Regions from separate parts of the Mycobacterium liflandii genome, predicted to be linked through region 1. Evidence: predicted binding sites of a transcription regulator. Region 1 holds the regulator's gene; each other region holds the start of a gene.
The links. Region 1 encodes LexA, which represses DNA repair genes until DNA is damaged. Its sites were predicted from a motif close to CGAACANNTGTTCG; they were not measured.

Region 1 (4,128 bases):
TCGAGGAAGACGAAGCAACCGGTTCCGCCGCAATGCGGCTTACCGACTACCTCAGCCGCGACCTCACCATCACCCAGGGCAAGGGATCAATAATCAACACGACCTGGAGTGCCGAAGGCTGGGTCGCGGTTGCCGGACGAGTCGTCAGCGACGGCGTGACGCACGTCGACTGACCGGGCGGATCAGGACTTTCGGCGCAACCGAGCGCCCAGATGGTGTTGCAGCGGCAGTCCGACCGCTCCCATGCGCAGCCGGTAGGACAGCTCGTCTCCGACCATCCGGAAAGATCGGCTCAGCGCAGTCACCTCTTTTGCCGTGGGGGTCATGCCGATGGCCGTGGTGACCATTTCCATCTCGATCACCCCGCCGCTTGCCGAATAGGTGCCCACCTCGATTTCGGTGATGCCACTCGGATGAGCCAGGACCAGCTCGACCTGGCCTGGTTTCGGCACGCGCAGATATCCGGTCTCCGCATGCAACGGCGTCCCGTCGGCAACGGCCCTGGTCTTCTGTGCGTAAACCAGGAACGGCTTGCCTACATGAGAGAACACAACCTCTTCGAGATATTCGAACGGCTCGATCGTCGGATACTCGCCGGCACCTTGTCCCGCCCAGGTGCCCAGCAGCGGGGCCAGCGCATCAAGATCCGGGTGCAAGTCGGCAGACATGGGGCCAGCCTAACGAGGCGGCAATGGCTCAGCTCGAAGTAGGAACCTGGCGGTGTGCGCGCAACGCCTCGATTTCGCGCTCGAAATCCTCGGCCGAGGAGAACGAGCGATACACCGATGCAAATCGCAGGTAAGCCACCTCGTCGAGTTCACGCAGCGGCCCAAGGATGGCCAGGCCGACTTCGTGACTGGGGATTTCCGGCGAGCCAGCGGCGCGAACCGAGTCCTCCACCTGCTGGGCAAGCAGGTTCAGCGCGTCGTCGTCAACTTGGCGCCCCTGGCACGCCCGGCGCACCCCGCTGATGACTTTCTCCCGACTGAATGGTTCTGAGACACCGCTGCGCTTGACCACGGCAAGGACCGCGGTCTCGACAGTGGTGAATCGTCGCCCGCATTCCGGACATGACCGGCGACGCCGAATGGCCTGGCCCTCATCGGTTTCCCGCGAATCGATCACCCTGGAATCGGGATGCCGGCAGAACGGACAATGCATGGCCGCTCCTTCGGCGTCCTGACAACGCGGTACCTCGGACCTTTCCGAGAGTACCTGCGCGCTCCCCCGCACTGCCAACGCCGTCGCAATCCACCTCCGCTCGACGCCGCGGTAGCCGAGGAGCGTTGATGTGGAGCGGTTTTCGCTGTTCATCGGAGTGCGCTAGCCAACCGGCGCAATCAGCGTCTGCCCGGAAGCCGGCATCGACGAGCCCAACGCGTTCAATTCCCGGATGCGCTCGACGACCTGTCGAACCGGCGCGTCCGGAGCGACTCGAGCCGCCACGTCCTGCAGCGACTCCCCCGCGTCCACCCGGACCACCGCGAGCCGGTCCGGCACGCCCGATGAGATGGGTGACACATTGGCGGAGCCGCCATTGGCCATCTCGCTGAAGTGGGCGACCAACCCCAGCCAGAGCGTGATGATCGCGGCGAGCAGCGCCAGGCCCACCGTCGTCGCAACCGAAGCGGGACGCCGGCGATGGGCCGTGGCCGACAGCGCCACACCGGTGCCCCGGTAGCTCAGCGGGGCAACAGCCGGACGCGATGGGCGGACCCGCCGCGACGTGGCCAGCCTGCCCCGGCCGGTGACAGGCTCGTGGATGGCCCCCCGACCGGCCCTCGAATGAACCTGCGCGCCTCACGGGTGCCCAACCGGACGGGCACGGCGGGCGAGACGGGCTGGACTGCCTGCATGAGTGTCATGTTCGTTCCTCCGGCTGACGGTTTATCGCTCAAGTGTTCGATACTGTAGTCGCTCATGTGTTCGATTTACCGAACATTTGATCGAGGCGTGTCGCTCGAGCAAAACGCTAGACCAAGCCACCGACAAGACCTGCCGGTCGCAACCAACTCCCATGTGCTGCGAATACCCGGCCTCGCGCCGAGTTACACCTTTGTGATTCGCCAGTTCGCGCCGCCGCGGCGGGCACCTGAGGCATGCCACTAACCCCGCGACACACTGGTCGAACACATGTTTGATTCTTGGGCGCCGTACGGCTACATTCAGTCCCATGAGCGACAGCAGCGACACCACGGTCGACGGGGCGAGTGACGGAGCCAGTGGAGCGGACAATCGCGCGCAATTAGTAGACACGGCGTTGACGGAGCGGCAGCGCACCATTTTGAACGTCATCCGGACGTCGGTGAACGATCGCGGATACCCACCGAGCATCCGGGAGATCGGCGATGCCGTCGGCTTGACGTCGACCTCGTCGGTCGCGCACCAACTACGCACCCTGGAGCGCAAGGGCTATCTGCGCCGCGACCCCAATCGCCCCCGCGCCGTCGACGTGCGTGGCGCTGACGACACGGTGACCGCCGCCCCGGTCACCGATGTCGCGGGTTCGGACGCGCTGCCGGAAGCCACGTTTGTCCCGGTCCTGGGACGCATCGCGGCCGGCGGACCGATCCTGGCCGAGGAAGCCGTCGAAGATGTGTTCCCGCTACCGCGTGAGCTGGTTGGCCAGGGAACACTGTTTCTGCTCAAGGTTGTCGGGGAGTCCATGGTCGAAGCCGCGATCTGTGACGGCGACTGGGTGGTGGTGCGACAGCAGAACGTCGCAGACAACGGCGATATCGTTGCGGCGATGATCGACGGCGAGGCGACGGTCAAGACGTTCAAGCGCGCGGGAGGCCAGATATGGCTGATGCCGCACAACCCCGCCTTTGATCCGATCCCCGGCAATGACGCGACCGTGCTCGGCAAGGTGGTCACGGTTATCCGCAAGATATAGCGGCACCCGGGGTGCCAACCACCACGGGCAGTGCGGCCCTCTAGTCGGCCTTGATGAAACCGTTGGCTTGCGCGGCCGCTTCGGTGGCGAACCAGATCTCGGCAAGGGTGTCGTAGTACAGCGCACTGCTCGGCGTGTAGTACAGGCCGAAGCGGGCGCTGGCCTTGATGGGATATCCCTCCGGCGCCTGGTACGGGTCGTGGTCGAGCGGCATGTGGATCGTCGGTCGCGCCCCCGCGCTTGGCCCAGCTGCGGCGGCCGCTGGGGCATGGGCTTGCCGAGCATGCACGGTGACCTCGTCCTCGGAGTCATCCTCCGCCGTTTCGGCCGCGGCGTGCCGTCCGGCCCTGGGTGGACGAGGCGATCCGGCCGCTTCCGGGAGCACGCGGATCTCGGTCGTGGCGTCTGCGGTACCACCGCCGGGCATGAAGCTTTTCGGGAAATCGTCCTCGTGGACCGCGGTTTCCGGAACCGCTGCCTCCGGTGCCGCGGTCTCCGGAACGACTGGTTCCGGAACATACCGGTGCGGTAGCCCGAAGGCCTCGGTGACCGCGGTTTCCGGCACGGCGGTCTCCTGCCGCACCGCTTCGGCCAAGTCGGCGATGGAGATCACGGGGGTGGGTGTGGTGTCCACCGCGTCGGGGTCTTCGTCATCGGCCCCGAAGTCCTCGTGTTCGAAGTTTTCGTGCTCGAAGTCCTCATCTTCGAAGTCTTCATGTTCGAAGTCCTCGTGTACGAACTCGTCCCGCTCGAAATCTTCGTGGAACGAGGGCGGCATCTCCTCGCCGTAGGCAGGGCCACCACCACCACGCGGCCAGCTGACCCGGGCCCCGGTGCCGGAGTCAGACGCCGCATGCGCCAGATCGTGATCATCAGGCGGGAAGTGTTCGGAACCGAAGTCCAACTCGTCATGGGGCCACTGGCCACCGATGGCGTCGTAGCCGGATTCCGCATCTTGCTCGGCCGGCTCATAGCCGTGGGTCTCCTGGCCGGCGCGACGCCGGCGCAGGCCAACAGCCATCACCACGAGGAATACCACCAGCAGCAGCACCGGGATGGCGGCCGCCAGCCACCACCAATGCCAGGTGAACTTCTTGCTGTGCGGGGGCGCCGCCGACGTGCTGGGCTGATTCTGGCCGGACACCTGAAGGCCCGAGAGCAGCGGCGCCAGGTTCGCCGGGTCGGTGCTGAAACTATTGGTCGCCCGGTTCCACGAAATCGTGCCGCCGGTG
Region 2 (4,128 bases), 920 kb from region 1:
TTCCGACGGCTCGTTCACCCCGACACCCGTGGGCTACGGGGGCAACGGAGGCAACGGCGTCAATGGGGGAACCGGCGGCACCGGCGGCAGCGGCGGCACGCTGATCGGCACCGATGGGACGAACGGCTCTCCCTAGCCAGCACCGCCGCCCGGCCCACTCGCTACTCGAACAGCCCCGGCTGATTCGCTCCCGCCGGTGGCGTCATGCCCAGGTGAGTCCAGGCCAGTGCGGTGGCCACCCGGCCGCGTGGAGTGCGCGCGACCATGCCGGCACGGACCAGGAACGGCTCACACACCTCCTCCACGGTGCTGGCCTCCTCCCCTACCGCCACCGCCAGCGTCGACACACCTACCGGACCGCCACTGAAACTGCGGGTCAGGGCGGAAAGCACGGCACGGTCCAGCCGATCCAGGCCCAGCTCGTCGACGTCGTAAACCGCCAGCGCCGCCTTGGCGACATCACGGGTGATCACCCCGTCGGCACGAACCTCGGCAAAGTCACGGACGCGGCGCAACAGCCGGTTGGCGATCCGCGGAGTCCCGCGTGACCGGCGGGCGATCTCGGCCCCCGCGTCCGCACCGAGTTGGATGCCCAGAATTCCGGCGGAACGGACCAGCACTCGCTCCAGCTCAGCGGGGTCATAAAAATCCATGTGTGCGGTGAAACCGAACCGGTCACGCAGCGGCCCCGTCAACGCGCCGGATCGGGTGGTGGCCCCGACCAGGGTGAACGGCGCGACGTCCAGCGGAATCGATGTCGCCCCCGGCCCTTTGCCGACCACCACGTCGACCCGGAAATCCTCCATGGCCAGATAGAGCATCTCCTCGGCGGGCCGGGCGATGCGGTGAATCTCGTCGATGAACAGCACGTCATGCTCGACCAGGTTGGACAACATCGCGGCCAGATCGCCGGCCCGCTCGAGCGCGGGACCCGATGTCATCCGCAGGGAGGAACCAAGCTCGGCGGCGATGATCATCGCCAGCGAGGTCTTCCCGAGCCCGGGCGGACCGGACAACAGAATGTGATCCGGTGTGCCGCCGCGATTCTTGGCGCCCTGAATCACCAGCTGAAGTTGTTCGCGCACCCGTGGCTGGCCGATGAACTCACGCAATGAGCGCGGCCGCAGGCTGACGTCGACATCGCCATCGCCAACGGTCAGCGCCGGTGAGACCTCGCGCTCATCGGGATCGGTGCTCATCGACTATCGGGCCTTCCCCAACAACGACAGGGCGGCACGCAGCGCGCTCGATGTCGTCGCCTCGCCGTCGCCGGCCAACACCTTGTCGGTGGCTTCCTCGGCCTGCTTGGCGGCGAACCCGAGGCCGACCAGGGCTTCGACCACCGGAGCGCGCACGGTGTGACCGTTTACCGCGGGCGCGGTGGCGGCCGAACCCGCTGGACCGACTTTGTCGCGCAGCTCCACCACCATTCGCTCGGCGCCGCGTTTGCCAATTCCGGGTACCCGGGTCAGCGCGGTGACATCGCCGTCGGCCAACGCCTGCCGAAGCCCGTTGGCGTCGTGCACCGACAGCGTCGCCATCGCCAACCGGGGCCCCACTCCAGACACCGACAGCAGTGTCAGGAACAGATCGCGGGTCTCCCCGTCAACGAAGCCGTACAGGGTCATCGAATCCTCGCGCACGATCATCGCGGTGATCAGGCGGGCATCGGTCCCCTGCCGCAGCGTCGCCAGAGTCGACGGCGTCGCGTTCACCCGATAGCCGACACCGGCGGCCTCGATGACCACGTGATCGAGTGCCACCTCGAGTACCTCACCGCGCAGCGACGAGATCATCGGGCGGCCTTGAGTTTGGCAGTATAGCTGCGCCGTTGTTGTTCGGCCAGCGCATGTGCTTTGGCCATCTGGGCGATCATAGGCGCCCTCCAACAATGACAGATTGCCAACGCCAGTGCGTCGGCGGCGTCGGCCGGCGTCGGTTTGGTCTGCAGCGCAAGAATTCTGGTGACCATCGCGGTGACCTGTGCCTTGTCGGCGGTACCGTTGCCGGTGACCGCCGCCTTCACCTCGCTCGGGGTATGAAAGTGCACCTCCACACCACGCTTGGCCGCCGCCAGTGCGACCACGCCGCCGGCCTGCGCGGTGCCCATCACGGTCTTCACATTTTGCTGGGAGAACACCCGCTCGATCGCAACCACATCCGGACGATGCGTCTCCAGCCAGTGTTCAACGGCCTCGTTGATGGCCAGCAGCCGACTCGACAACGGGGCATCTGACGGCGTGCGCACCACGTCGACGTCCAGCGCAGTGAGCTGCCGACCCTGGCCGCTCTCGATCAGAGACAGCCCACACCGCGTCAACCCGGGGTCGACACCCATCACCCGCACTGCATGCTCCCACCTTCAGCCCTGCCGGGTCCGAACAATTGTTCGATAGCCTAGCGGCTGGCCGCCACACCGGCCGGCAGGACACGCGCGAGTTGCTCACCCAATCAATGCGGTTTGGCTGCACCCGGCCCCGGCGAAGCTGTTACGTTTGAGCACCATCGATGCGCCGTGATTGGCAAACCACTGCGCGGCAGCGCGGTACTGGAGGGTATGCGTGGGAACTCTGCTGGTTCTGCTGGCCGTGATGCTATTCATCGCCTCCATCATCGTTCTCACGGTGGCGCTGCGGCGGCTCAAGACACCAGCCAGACCCGGCCAGCGCCAAGATCCGCTCGCCTTCAACGCGATGCCGCAGTTCGGCCCACGGCAACTGGGCCCGGGTGCGATCGTCAGTTACGGCGGCGTCGACTATGTGGTGCGCGGATCGGTGACGTTCCGCGAGGGCCCCTTCGTGTGGTGGGAGCATCTGCTCGAAGGCGGCGACGAGCCGATCTGGTTCAGTGTCGAAGAGGATGAGGGGCGGCTGGAGCTCGCGATGTGGACCAAGCGCACCGATCTTGCGTTGCAGCCCAGCGGCGTTCACGTGGTCGACGGCGTCACGTTCCGGGAAGAGGAGCGGGGACGTGCCGGCTACACCACCGAGGGAACGACAGGGCTGCCGGCCGGCGGGGACATGGACTATGTCGACTACGTCAGTGCCGACGAGTCCGCGCTGCTGGGTTTCGAGCGCTGGGCGCCGGACATGCCGTGGGAGATCTCCACGGGTAAGACCGTGCTGACCGGCGAGCTGACCGTCTACCCCGCGCCCCCGGCCGCCGGCTAGGGATTATCGGTGCCGCTTCATCAGCTCGCCGTGGTTCCGGCCGACGTTTCCGGGGCGCGCCTTGGGCTTGCGCTCAACGCGCCCGCGCCGCCGCCGCTGGCCACCTGCCGGATGGACCACCCCGATGGGGGTACGTTGCTGCTCGGTGTGCTGGGCGCATCACACGTCATCACCGTGGCGCACCGCGACGGCGACTTTTCCGAACAGGTCTCCTGCGCGGTTGGCGGCCACGGTGAAAGCCTTCCCGAGCGCACCGAAGCGCCCGGCTATCGCCTCCAATCGCGCATCGAGACGCACGATGAATCGAGCTTCCGCAGCCTTGCGCACGACCTGCGACAGCGTTGCAGCCGCGACAACGGTTGGCTGGGCGGCGTGTTTCCCGGCGACGAGGCCGCGTTGACCGCACTGAGCGCCGAACCCGAGGGCAGGGGCTGGCGCTGGCATACCTGGCATCTGTACCCGCTGCACCCCGGCGGATCCGGCGGGACCGTCGTGCACACTACGAGTTGGTGGCATCCGTGAGCCGCAACCGGTTGTTCGTCATCGCCAGCGCGCTGGCCGTCGCCGCCTTGGTGGCCATGGTTTTCGGAGTATCCCTGTTGAACCGCAACATCGGCTCCTATATCGCCTCGCACTATCAGCAAGAATCACGTGACGTCAACGCAACGCGCTACCTCTGCGAAGGATCGCCCAAGCAGGTGGCCAACACACTGTCCAAATACAAGTCACCGGCCGCGCGTGCGTCTTATGGCGAAACCGAGTACCTGCGCTACCGGCACAACATTGTCAGCGTCGGTCCCGCTGGCACCCATCCGTGCATCATCAAAGTCGAAAACCTCAGCGCCGGATACAACCACGGCTCGTACATCTTTCTCGGCCCCGGGTTCTATCCCGGATCTCCGTCGGGTGGTTCGGGCGGCAACCCCGGCGGCCCGGGCGGCAGCAAGTAAGACCCACT
Region 3 (4,128 bases), 960 kb from region 1:
CTCATGGTGGGCAATGCCGTCTCTTACGGGTCGCTTCGGGTCAGCGTCGCACCCGGGCCGGCGACACCAACGTCCGCCCCGCCACCCCGCCGGGCCGGCTACGGTGCCTGCGCTTGCGGCGATCTTTGCCGAACAGCAGAACGGAGTCCTGGCTGAGTGCCACCAGCTGCGCCATCCCCCGTTCGATACCGGCGGCAAGCTGTCGCAGGTCGGTCGCGGCCTGGTAGTCGGCGGTGATACCGAATACCAGCTCGTCGTCGTAGCAGAGCACGGCAACTCCGGTGCTCAGCTGCAGAGCAGTCGGCGGGATCGGCAGCACCTGCTCCATCGGTTGTCCCATCAGCTGGAGCCGGTGGCGCGGCGCTGGTGCATCGGTTGCCAGCGTCACGACACTTCGCTGGGGAGACGTACCAAGGTCTGAATAGCTTTGGTGCACAATGCAAGAGGCGTGTAATCGGCAAGACTGGCGGATTTTGTGCGGACCGCGGCCGGGGCCGGGTTCAGCTGGCTGTGCACGGTGCGCAGTCGGGTGATCGGGTCGTTCTGGTCGACCGGCAGGTAAGGCAGCAGGGCCGAGATCTGGTTGGCGGGTTTCTCCAGCGTGCGCAGTGAGTCGGCGCGGGGCTGTTCACCGCGGTGCAGCAGCATCGTCCGAAAGCCCTCGCTGATGGCTGCCAGCGCAACATCGTTGGCGGTTACCCCGAACTTGCGGCACACCCGGTCCACGTCGGCGAGCGCAAAGCGAACCGCGGTGTAGTGGCGCATGGTGATCGGCGAATCGGCCGACGACAACCACATCGTGGGCCAGCTGACGGCACGCGCGGCCGCCTTGACGATGTTTGTGGCCAGGGAGTCCGGCCAGCTGCGCGCGCCCGCATCTGAATCCGGAACCGGTTTAACGGCAACATGATTTGCGCCGGTGTGGTCGGCGTCGTCGCAGAGTCTGGTCAGGATCTGGACCGCCGAAATACCGTCAGCCATGCTGTGGTGGAGCTTGAGCAGGATCGCCCACCGATTGTGCTCGAGGCCCTCGATTACCCAGCATTCCCAGAGCGGACGGTCCAAGTCGAGGGGGCGTTCCAGGGCGTGTGCGATGGCCCGAAACAGTTCCGCTTCGTCGCCCGGCCCGGGCAGCGCCGCCCGTTGGATGTGCGCGTCAAAATCGAATTCGGGTTGGTCGATCCACTGCGTCCGCAGCACCTGCGCGTGCCGGGGGATTCACCTAAGCCGCTGTGCCAGAGTCGTTTTGAGAAGTTCGAAGTCGGGAACGGCGCCGTTGATCACGGCGACTGCGCCGATTGCCAGGTTTGCGTCCCAGTCCGGTTCTTGGGCCCTGCGCAGGCCAGCGTCCAGTGTCGTCAATTGTGCTATCACAAGTCCTCACCCGTCAGTTTGTGAATCAGTACCAGTATCTGTCCCGATGCGTTGGGCGCGATAGGCCTGCCAGGTTAAGAACGTGTTTTTCAGTTAAAGATGTGTTTAACAGCGGTGATATGTCTCACTTTTATGCTGAGCGATCGCTCGCTCCGACCCCCCTCGGCATTCGAACATATTTTCGATAAGCTGTGGGTGTGGGCTGGGGCAATGGCCCGCCGAGTTGGGCGGAAATGGAGCGGGTGCTGGATGGCAAGCCGCGTCATGCCGGCGTGCCGGATGCGGCCGGCCCCACGGCCGAGGCCGGGTGGGACGGTCCGTTGTCGCGCAAGCGCGAGACGTATGCGCCCAAGCCGGACGCCAACCGGGTCGACTCGTCCATCGCATACGCCGAGTTGCATGCGCATTCTGCGTACAGCTTTCTCGATGGCGCCAGCACGCCGGAAGAGTTGGTCGAGGAAGCTGCCCGCCTGGATCTGCGCGCCCTGGCGCTGACCGATCACAACGGCCTGTACGGGGCGGTGCGGTTCGCCGAAGCGGCCAGCGGGCTCGGCGTGCGCACCGTGTTCGGTGCCGAGCTGTCGCTGGGGCCGGAGGCCCGCACCGAGCAGCCGGATCCGCCCGGACCGCATCTACTGGTGCTGGCCCGAGGTCCGGAAGGCTATCGGCGGCTGTCACGGCAACTGGCCGCGGCGCATCTGGCCGGCGGTGAGAAGGGCAAGCCACGCTACGACTTCGACTCGCTGACCGAGGCCGCGGGCGGGCACTGGCACATCCTGACCGGATGCCGGAAAGGTCATGTGCGCCAAGCCCTTCGTCAAGGTGGGCCGGATGCGGCGGAGCGGGCGCTGGCCGATCTGGTGGACCGGTTCACGGCCGGCCGGGTCAGCGTCGAGCTAACCCACCACGGTCACCCGCTCGACGACGAGAACAACGCGATGCTGGCCGGGCTGGCGCCCCGCTTTGGTGTTGGCGTCGTTGCCACGACCGGGGCGCATTTCGCCCATCCGGCGCGCAGCCGGCTGGCCATGGCGATGGGGGCCATCCGGGCCCGCCAGTCCCTGGACTCCGCGGCCGGGTGGCTGGCGCCGCTGGGCGGGTCGCTTCTGCGCTCCGGCGCGGAAATGGCCCGGCTGTTCGCGCAGCGGCCCGACGTGGTGACCGCCGCCGCCGAACTCGGTGAGCAGTGCGCGTTCGGGCTGGCGCTCATCGCGCCGCGGCTGCCGCCGTTCGATGTGCCCGACGGGCACACCGAGGACAGTTGGTTGCGGTCGTTGGTCATGTCGGGTGCCCGCGAGCGCTACGGTTCGACCGAGCGGTCGCCGCGGGCCAGGAAAGCTTACGCCCAGATCGAGCATGAGCTGAAAGTCATTGCACAACTGAACTTCCCGGGCTATTTCCTGGTAGTACACGACATCACCCAGTTTTGCCGACGTAACGACATTCTGTGCCAGGGCAGGGGATCGGCGGCCAACTCCGCGGTCTGTTATGCCCTCGGTGTCACCGCTGTGGATCCGATAGCCAACGAGCTCCTGTTCGAACGCTTCTTGTCACCCGAGCGCGACGGACCGCCCGACATCGATATCGACATCGAGTCGGATCAGCGGGAAAAGGTCATTCAGTACGTCTACAACAAATATGGCCGGGACTATGCCGCTCAAGTCGCCAACGTCATCACCTACCGGGGGCGCAGCGCGGTGCGCGATATGGCTCGCGCGCTGGGCTTCTCGCAGGGCCAGCAGGATGCCTGGAGTAAACAGATCGGCCACTGGAACGCGACGCCCGACGATGTCGAGGGCATTCCCGAGCAGGTGATCGATCTGGCAGCCCAGATTCGGAATCTGCCACGGCATATGGATATTCATTCCGGTGGCATGGTGATCTGCGACCGCCCGATCGCCGACGTGTGCCCGGTGGAATGGGCGCGCATGACCGATCGCAGTGTTTTGCAGTGGGATAAAGACGACTGCGCGGCAATCGGGTTGGTGAAGTTCGACCTGCTCGGGCTGGGCATGCTCTCGGCTCTGCATTACGCGAGAGACCTGGTGGCCGAGCACAAAGGCATCGAAGTGGATCTGGGCCGGCTGGACCTTTCCGAACCGGCGGTGTACGAGATGCTGGCCCGTGCCGATTCCGTCGGTGTGTTCCAGGTGGAGTCACGGGCTCAGATGGCCACGTTGCCCAGACTCAAGCCCCGAGTGTTCTATGACCTGGTGGTAGAGGTCGCGCTGATCCGGCCCGGGCCCATTCAGGGCGGGTCGGTACACCCCTACATCCGGCGGCGCAACGGTATCGACCCGGTCGTCTACGAGCACCCGTCCATGGAATCGGCGTTGCGTAAGACGCTGGGAGTGCCGCTTTTCCAAGAACAGCTGATGCAGTTGGCCGTCGATTGCGCGGGCTTCTCCGCCGCCGAGGCCGACCAGCTGCGGCGTGCCATCGGATCCAAGCGCTCGACCGAGCGCATGCGCCGACTGCGCGGCCGGTTCTACGACGGTATGCGCGCGCTGCATGGCGCCCCGGACGAGGTGATCGATCGGATCTACGAAAAGCTGGAGGCGTTCGCGAATTTCGGTTTCCCCGAAAGCCACGCACTGTCCTTCGCGTCGCTGGTGTTCTATTCGTCGTGGTTCAAGTTGCACCACCCCGCGGCGTTCTGCGCCGCGTTACTGCGGGCTCAGCCGATGGGCTTCTATTCACCACAGTCGCTGGTGGCCGACGCCCGCCGGCACGGTGTATTGGTGCACGGGCCCG

Region 2: ruvC (crossover junction endodeoxyribonuclease RuvC) is a predicted target of LexA. The motif match lies at 2,379-2,392, and genes of this name have one in related genera.
Region 3: CKW46_RS08690 (error-prone DNA polymerase) is a predicted target of LexA. The motif match lies at 1,545-1,558, and genes of this name have one in related genera.

What each region holds. Positions count from the first base shown of each region.
Region 1 covers NZ_CP023138.1:2,852,581-2,856,708, reverse strand. Annotated here, with positions in the region: gene CKW46_RS12865 (PhzF family phenazine biosynthesis protein) at 1-173, shown strand, start outside; gene CKW46_RS12860 (peroxynitrite isomerase) at 183-668, opposite strand; gene nrdR (transcriptional regulator NrdR) at 697-1,161, opposite strand; gene CKW46_RS12850 (hypothetical protein) at 1,324-1,665, opposite strand; gene lexA (transcriptional repressor LexA) at 2,174-2,896, shown strand; gene CKW46_RS12840 (LGFP repeat-containing protein) at 2,937-4,128, opposite strand, start outside.
Region 2 covers NZ_CP023138.1:3,770,778-3,774,905, forward strand. Annotated here, with positions in the region: gene CKW46_RS16885 (PE family protein) at 1-136, shown strand, start outside; gene ruvB (Holliday junction branch migration DNA helicase RuvB) at 162-1,199, opposite strand; gene ruvA (Holliday junction branch migration protein RuvA) at 1,203-1,796, opposite strand; gene ruvC (crossover junction endodeoxyribonuclease RuvC) at 1,793-2,347, opposite strand; gene CKW46_RS16905 (DUF4178 domain-containing protein) at 2,562-3,170, shown strand; gene CKW46_RS16910 (DUF2617 family protein) at 3,180-3,692, shown strand; gene CKW46_RS16915 (DUF4247 domain-containing protein) at 3,689-4,120, shown strand.
Region 3 covers NZ_CP023138.1:1,893,577-1,897,704, forward strand. Annotated here, with positions in the region: partial or broken gene CKW46_RS08685 (wax ester/triacylglycerol synthase domain-containing protein) at 41-1,371, opposite strand; gene CKW46_RS08690 (error-prone DNA polymerase) at 1,572-4,128, shown strand, end outside.